One region of the Bradyrhizobium sp. USDA 4474 genome, then DNA from elsewhere that is predicted to be linked to it. Evidence: riboswitches for the same ligand, from Rfam matches in the RefSeq annotation. Region 1 holds a riboswitch; the other holds the start of a gene.

Region 1 (4,158 bases):
CCTGCGCGAAGGCGGCTGGCCTGAAGGCGTCGATACGGTCGTTGTGATGCTCGACGGCGGCACCGCGTTCCAGTCGCTCGATCCTGACAGAATTCAAATCTGGTGGGGTGCCTATCTCGGCATGGCCGATCAGATCATCATGTCCGGCGCGCTGGCCGATATTGGTCCGCGCATCGTGGCGGCGCGGCAGGATGCGCGCGAGCGGCACGGCTGGATCATGGACTGTTATATTCTCAAACGCAGGCCATAAGCGAGGCAGCATGCTCCCTGAATGGATCACTCAAAACTGCCCTGAGCCATCAGCTGTTCATCGCGATGCGGCGATCGCGCGGCAGGCGCAACTGACAAAGCCGACGGGCGCGCTCGGCCGACTCGAGCAGCTCGCGATCGAGCTTGGCGGTCTGCAAGCGACCGAACGCCCCCGCGCGGCACGCGTGCCGATCATCATCTTCGCCGGCGATCACGGCATTGTCGCCCAGGGCGTGTCGGCCTATCCGCAGGCCGTCACCATTGCGATGATGGCGAATTTTGCCTCGGGCGGCGCTGCGATCTCGGTGCTGGCACGCGAGCTCGGCTCGACGCTTGAAGTTGTTGACGCGGGAACGCTGGCGCAAGAGCCGATGCCAGATATCGTCACGGACAAGCCGCGTCACGGCACGCGGGATTTCAGCATTGAGCCTGCGCTCACGCTCGCCGAGCTGGCATTCGCCTTCGAGGCCGGTCAGCGCGCAGTCACGCGAGCGAAGGCCAATCAACCCGATCTCCTGATCTTCGGCGAGATGGGTATCGGCAACACCACGACGTCTGCGGCGATCGCCGCAGGCCTGCTCGGCATCAGCGCCGAAGAGATCGCAGGCCACGGCACCGGCGTCGATGCGGCGGGGCGCGTGCACAAGGCGCGCGTGATCGATGCCGCGATCGCGCGTCATGGCGTGGCCGGCGCGGCGCCCGAAAAAATCCTGTGCGCCGTGGGCGGTTTCGAGATCGCGGCCATATCCGGGGCCATCATCGCGGCCGCGCAAGCGCGAATTCCCGTGCTGATCGACGGGTTCATCGTCTCGGTAGCGGCGCTCGCGGCGGTGCGGCTGAACCCGTCGTGCCAGCCGTTCCTGCTGCCGTCACACCAGTCGGCGGAACAGGGGCATCGGCTGGTGCTGCGCGCGCTGAACGTGCAGCCGCTGATCAGCCTCGATCTCCGGCTCGGCGAGGGGTCGGGCGCCGCGATCGCCCTGCCGCTGGTGCGTTCGGCCTGCGCGCTGCACAATGACATGGCGACGTTCGCGCAGGCCAATGTGCCGGACAGAGCTAGCTGACTTGCCGATTGACTGACACAACCCGCCATCCGGTCGCGAGCCGGTCGATCCGGGTCAGTGACAGCGGATCGATCACGAAGCGCAAGGCTGCTTGCGGCGGGAGATCGAGGGCGATGCAGAGGGCGGCGCGGATGGTGCCGGAATGCACGACGAGCGTTGCGGGGCCGGCACCTATCGGCGCAAGCCCGAGCCGGACGCGCGCGACCTGATCCTCAAAACTCTCTCCACCTGGTGGCCGTCGGCGTGCCGGATCACTCCAGAACTGCGCATAGGTTTCGCCCCCGCTGGCTGCGAGCTCGTCATGCCGGCGGCCGGTCCAGCCGCCAAAATCCTGCTCGCCGAATTCGGGCATCAGTTCAGGCTCAAGCCCCAGCGCCCGCGCCGTCTCGACCGTGCGGCGCGCCGGGCTGGCATAGCTCGCCGCATTCGGCGGCAGAAGACGGCGCAGCGCCTCGAGCTGCGCGCGATCGTCGAGATCGGCCGGAGCGTCGGCCGCATGGATGGTCCCCGCGACACCGTCGACGCGGGCATGGCGTATCAGCCAAAGGAAGGTCTCGCCTTCCATGCAGATCTCCCAGGGAAGCTCGCCGCCGCGGCAATATCGCCGCATCCGGCACATTGACTCTGTCTTCGCCGTAATCCTAGATGGCGGTGACGGTTTCCCCGAAAGGGGATGAAAAGGGAATGCGGTGCGGGGACGTTGCCCCCAATGCCGCAGCTGCCCCCGCAACTGTAAGCGGTGAATCCTTCGTCGAAAAGCCACTGGGTCCTCGGTCCCGGGAAGGCGACGAAGCGGTCACGACCCGCGAGCCAGGAGACCTGCCGTCAGCCGTGGTCACACGCGAAGATGTCGGTCGGGGAGTACAGACATTCGGCTTCATCGGAAGGCTGACAGCCTGATGGTGGGACCTTGGTTCGCGGTGACGTGCCACTGACGTCACACCGAGGTCCAGGACCGTGTCTTCCATCCGTATTGTACGACCACGCCGCCTTCTGCTGGCGTCCGCCGCTCTCACATCTTTCGCTACCATCGACATGACGGCTGCCCTGGCGCAGCAGGCCCGCGAGCCCCTGCCGCCCGTGGAGGTGTCGCCGCCGCAATCGCGCAAGCAGGCCAAACCCAATGGCCAAAGTGCAGAGAGCGCGCGCCGTAGGGCCGTGCGGCGACCCTCGACCGCGTCGACCGCGTCCAAGCCGGTCGTGCCGAATTCCGCAGCGCCAACGCCACTCAACAGCAACGCGGTCGCGGAGAGCGCTTCGCGCCTCGGCCTGACGGTGCGCGAGACGCCGGCAACCGTCGAGGTCATCCGCGCCGAGACCATCCGCGAGCAGGGCTACCGCACCGTCTCCGACGTCGCGCAAGGCGCGGTCGGGGTCACTGCCGGAGACAATCCGGCCGAGCCGTCCGCGTTCTCGATGCGCGGCTTCACCAACAGCCAGATCAACACGCTCTACAACGGCATCAAGATCGGTCCGCAGAACATGACCTCGCGGATCATGGACACGGCCAATCTCGAAGCCGTGGAAATCCTCAAAGGTCCGGCCTCGCTGATGTCGGGCGAGGGCGCCGCAGGCGGCGCCATCAATTTCGTGAGCAAGCAGCCGCGCACGGGGCAGATCCAGAACGAAGCAGACTTTTCGTTCGATTCCTTGAATTCCTTCCGTACGCATTACGGTTCCGGGGGTAGCACCAACGTGCAGGGTCTGGACTACCGTTTCGACGTCAGCCGGTCCTCGCTCAACGGCTTTGCCGACGACACCAATACCAAGACACTCGACGTCTCCGGCCAGCTCAATGACCGCATCTCCGACAGCCTCAAGGTCTGGGGGGCGATCGAGTATCGCGAGGACCGTTCAAAAGCCTATTGGGGCGCGCCGCTGGTGTCGGCGGCCTTCAGCGGTTCGCACGCGACGAGCGGCATCGTCTCCGGCAGCTATTTCAACAGAACCGACCTTGGGGCCGTCACCATCGATGACCGTACCTTCAATACGAACTACAATGTCCTCGACAATAGAAACGTTGCGCAGGAAGTGTGGCTGCGCGGCGGTTTCGAGCTGAAGCTGGCGCCCGACCTGACGCTGAAGAGCCAAGCCTACGGCTATGACGCCGAGCGCAGCTGGTTCAACAACGAGATCGAGGCGTTCAATTCCACAAACAACCAGGTCTATCGCGAGCGCTTCTATGTCGCGCACAGCCAGCGCCTCGTCGGCAACATCACTGATCTGGTCTGGGACGCCAACATCGCGGGTTTCGACAACCGCATGGTCACGACGCTGTCGTCGAGCTACCTCGACTTCGTCCGGCCGGGCGCGGCAAACTTCCCGAACGATTTTGTCTCGCTGGTCGATCCCGACCGCGGCCTCTACGGCTTACTCACGACGCAGCAGCAGACAGCGCGGATCGACAACGAGGCGCTGTCGTTCGAGGACCGGCTGAAGCTGACGCGGACCTTCTCGCTCATCGGCGGCCTGCGCGTCGAGCATATCGGGCTCGATCGCAACTCGACCGACGTCAACGGCCTGGAGAAGGCGAGCTTCCCGTTCACAAAGGACTGGGCGCCCGTCACCGGTCGCATCGGCTACACCTGGGAAGCCGTTCCCGGCCTGACCTTTTTCAGCCAGTACGCCACCGGTGCCGACATCTCGGCCAACAACATCTTCTTGCTCGCGCCGACCCAGAATCTGGATCTGACCACCGCGCGCACCTACGAGACCGGTGTCAAGCACGTGTTTTGGGACAACAGGGCGGAGTGGTCGTTCTCGGCCTACGACATCCTGCGCAAGAATGTCTATGCGGCGGCCGGCGGCATGACGCTCAACATCGCGGGGCGGCAGGAGTCCAAGG
Region 2 (4,158 bases), 1.2 Mb from region 1:
ACATTGTGGAGCACGCAAATCACCACTAGCGAATTAACCTCGTCGACAACAGACTAAGCTCGGGATCAATGGTTTTGCGGATCGGATGCAGCGCGCAGCTCGCGGGCGGCAGCGACCATGTTGACCAACGCGGGCCGCACTTGCTCCCATTTGCGCGTTTTTAGGCCGCAGTCCGGATTGACCCAGAGCTGCGATTTCTGCAAACGCGCCTGAGCCAACACCATCAGTTCCTTCATTTCGCTCGTCCCGGGAACGCGTGGAGAGTGGATGTCGTACACACCCGGTCCAATTTGATTTGGATACCTGTACTCTGTGAATACGTTCAGTAGCTCCATTTTAGAGCGCGACGTCTCAATCGATATTACATCCGCATCCATTGCGGCGATTGCGCCGATGATGTCGTTAAACTCCGAGTAGCACATATGTGTATGGATTTGCGTTTGATCGCTAACGCCGGACGAGCAGATGCGGAAACAATCTCCCGTCCAATCGAGATATTCGTTCCACTCCGATCGGCGCAATGGCAATCCTTCGCGGAGTGCGGGTTCGTCGATCTGGATCATGGCTGCACCGGCATCCTCGAGATCGCGGACTTCGTCTCGGATTGCGAGCCCAAGCTGACGGCAGACCTCACTTCTAGGAAGATCATCGCGAACAAACGACCAATTCAGGATTGTCACCGGTCCGGTCAACATCGCCTTCATTGGCTTGCTCGTTAGTGACTGCGCGTAGCGCCACCATTCTACGGTGATCGGCTTCGGCCGCACTACATCGCCAAACAGGATCGGGGGACGAACGCAGCGCGAGCCATAGGACTGCACCCATCCATTGCTGGTCGATGCGAAGCCTGCGAGTTTTTCGCTAAAGTACTGCACCATGTCATTGCGCTCAAATTCGCCGTGCACAAGGACATCAAGCCCAATGTCTTCCTGCCAACGTACAGCGCGGGCTATCTCCTCCTTAAGAAACCTGTCATATTGTTCGTCGCTCATCGTGCCTTTCGCATGCGCCGCACGAGCACCTCGGACCTCAGCCGTCTGTGGAAATGATCCGATCGTCGTCGTAGGGAACGCTGGTAGTCCGAAGCGCACCCTTTGAATCTCGGAACGACGGGCAAATGGGCTCGTTCGCCGGCGCATCTTCTGGTCGATCGCCCTCATCCGGGCAGCAACATTCGCATCATGGATCTTCGGCGAACTCCGGCGGGCAGTCACAGCGCATTCCGACTCGGCAAGAGCTTGCCCGACATTCCGGTCGCCAGCGAGTGCCCGCGCCAGGATCGCAAGCTCACGCATCTTCTGAACCGAGAAGGCGAGCCAGCTCTTGACGTCGGAAGTGAGCCCGGTCTCTAGTTCAGCATCGACTGGTACGTGAAGCAACGAGCAGGATGGAGCTAGCTGTACACGGTGTTTACCGAGCTTCGCGATCGCGGGCTCTAGCCTCTGGCGTAGCGACGACAAGTTCGACCTCCATACATTCCTGCCGTCGATGACACCGAGCGACAAGACGAGATCAGCTCGCCCGTCAGCAATGATCTGCTCCAATAACTCCGGCGATCGAACCAGATCGACGTGCAGGCCGGACACTGGCAGGCTCAAGGCAGTATCCAGATTGTCGCCTAGTGCGCCGAAATAGCTGGCAACCAAGATTTTGATAGCCGGTCCCTCCTTTGCCAACCGGTTATAGGCATGTAGCAAGGATTTTCGCGCCGCCTCGTCCAGATCAAGGACCAGGCTGGGCTCGTCAAACTGAACCCATCTTGCCCCTCGTTTGGCCAATTCATGAAGAACCTCGATATAGACCGGAATCAGATCATCCAACAGGGAGAGGGGCTGGAACGAGTTATCGGCACTCTTGCCGAGCTTTAGGAATGTGACCGGTCCGATAAGAACGGGGCGGGTTTGAAAGCCCAGACCCTTTGCTTCCTCATATTCTTCAATGGGTTTGCGAGAGCACAGCCTGAACGCCTGTCCCTTGTGAAACTCTGGAACCATGTAGTGGTAATTGGTGTCGAACCACTTGGTCATCTCCTGCGCTGGCGCGCCAGATCCTCGTAGGCCGTGACCGACACTCGGGTCGAGGTCGTCGCATTGCGATCCGCGGGCCATGGCGAAGTACGTCGCAAGGGAAACGGATTCTCCCTTCGAATCGTAGATCTCCGGGATCGCGCCAACCATGACACTTGTATCGAGCACTTGATCATACAGCGAGAAGTCATTCGACGGAATGATAGTGACGCCGATAGAGCTCTGACGAGCCCAGTTCGCTGCGCGCAGGCCGGATGCGTCCTCTTGCAACTGCTGTTCGCTTATCCTACCGGCCCAATACCTTTCGAGAGCGAATTTCAGTTCACGGCGTGGACCGATGCGTGGCGTTCCGAGCGTAGCAACGGGAAGAGAGAGAAGAGACATAGCTTAACCCCTGTTGGGGACAAGGCCATGGCGGACGCAGGCAGTCGAAGTCGCGCATGCGACAGCTGCTTGGCGCACCACCGAGACACCCCGCCCGTGGACCAATATTTTGCCGGGGCAGGTCTCCTGGCTTGCAGGTCGTCGCTGCTGTCCGGCCTTCCCGAAGCCGTGGAGGCTTCAGTGACATCGTTGGACAGTGGCTCGCCGCTCACAGTTGCGGGGGCAGCGCCGGCATTGCACCGGCTTCCCTCTTAGCTCCGGATCGAACACGCCCCGGAGAACCTCGACGACCTGGATTATCGGTAGGAGACCTTTCCCGTCAACCTCTCAGATTGTGTACCAAGCTAGTCTGCGACATCTGGTAAGCGAATGACCGTTGACCGGCGAATGACTGTGCGTCTCAACGATTAACCGCCACCCGGAAACATTGGCTGGTCAGAGATCGCGTGTCAGAAAGTCTCGAGTGAGCATCGGTAGCTGCCATGGGATGCCTCTGCACGCTATGGCGATGGCAGGGACAAAGGCAGCGTTCGCGGCGAGGACTACCGCCATTTCGAGCAGATGCAGCGTTCGACGCGGCTTCGTTTCAGCGTTCGCCCAGCAGCTGCACCGGGCAGCGGCTTCTTTGCTAAAGGATCCGCATCGATAGCGGAGGTTTTTTCGGCGCACTCGGGCACCACACGCGGCGCGCCGATTGATCGCCTGCCAGCCAGACTTCAACGTCGGCGGCTAACTCGGCTTCGTGTCGCTGGCCGGCATGTAGGTCAACGAAGAAGGCGATCGTGAAGCACACCGTTCAATGGTGGCAGCGGCACTCCAAGCCGGGATCAGATTTCCATCCGAGGCGCTCGCTTCTTCTACTGCGGGACAAGGGGGTCCAAGCTGCGGCCGATGCGCCGAATGGAAGCATCGAAACATGCGCACGTCGGAAAGGCGACAAGAACACACAAAATCGATGCGTATTTTCGCCCATTGCCTGGCACGAAGAATGCAATCCGTCGGCATGCCCAGACTGCTGCTGCTGGGCATGCCAGCTCAGCCAATTGGAATGCTGTCGCTGACAGGGAAGTTAGCGCCGCGTGACATAGGCAACGGCGTCGAACAGCCTTATCGCGTCGTCGCTAACTTCTTGCCTCTCGCTCAGAGCAAGTTCAAGTCACCTGCTGCCTAAGTCTCTGGATGGGAGACGCCGAGGTTATGAAGAGACTGTTTGCAAGACCCCTGCTATATCTGTGGCTAGGTGCATCTCTAATCTGCCTCGCCTGGCCGGCCGCCACGAGCAGCCGTATCCGGTCGGTCGACAGCCCCCTTATCGAGAGATTCAAGTCGGCTTGGCGGGCGCAAGATGGTGAAACGGTAGAACAAATCATCTCCAATGTCTCGAAGGTGGCACAGTTCGTCCCCCAAATGTGGGGCGTCGCTGAACTTGGCGGAGACGACTTTGTTTTCGTTTCGTGGACCAGGCACCAACACAACAAATCGGACGAACACTACGTTATCACCTGGAAAGTCGGGCTCGATGGTACAATTGAACTTGCGTCAACCTACGCGCAGCCGATGGAATTAGGCTGGCACGCGCTCGCACTCTCGTTGATCGCCAGTGAAGTCGCAGATGGCGAAAGGAACGCAAACCTTCGCTTTCTACACGATCTGTCGAACTTCAATTTTGTGACTACCCCCCAAGGTCGGCTCGGCGATGTTCTTCGGAAAGGCCGATGCACTATCGTTGAAGCTGTGGTAGATTACT

What was found. Region 1 has a riboswitch for cobalamin ahead of ACVW16_RS30855 (TonB-dependent receptor domain-containing protein). Riboswitches for the same ligand answer to the same signal wherever they lie in the genome.
Region 2: another riboswitch for cobalamin. It lies ahead of metE (5-methyltetrahydropteroyltriglutamate--homocysteine S-methyltransferase); the one in region 1 lies ahead of ACVW16_RS30855 (TonB-dependent receptor domain-containing protein).

The regions. Positions count from the first base shown of each region.
Region 1 covers NZ_JBSRZJ010000002.1:6,235,446-6,239,603, forward strand. The annotation lists gene cobF (precorrin-6A synthase (deacetylating)) at 1-250, shown strand, start outside; gene cobT (nicotinate-nucleotide--dimethylbenzimidazole phosphoribosyltransferase) at 261-1,313, shown strand; gene ACVW16_RS30850 (histidine phosphatase family protein) at 1,306-1,878, opposite strand; cobalamin riboswitch at 1,952-2,154, shown strand; gene ACVW16_RS30855 (TonB-dependent receptor domain-containing protein) at 2,271-4,158, shown strand, end outside.
Region 2 covers NZ_JBSRZJ010000002.1:5,021,912-5,026,069, reverse strand. The annotation lists gene metE (5-methyltetrahydropteroyltriglutamate--homocysteine S-methyltransferase) at 66-2,411, opposite strand; cobalamin riboswitch at 2,511-2,712, opposite strand; gene ACVW16_RS25305 (hypothetical protein) at 3,328-3,582, shown strand.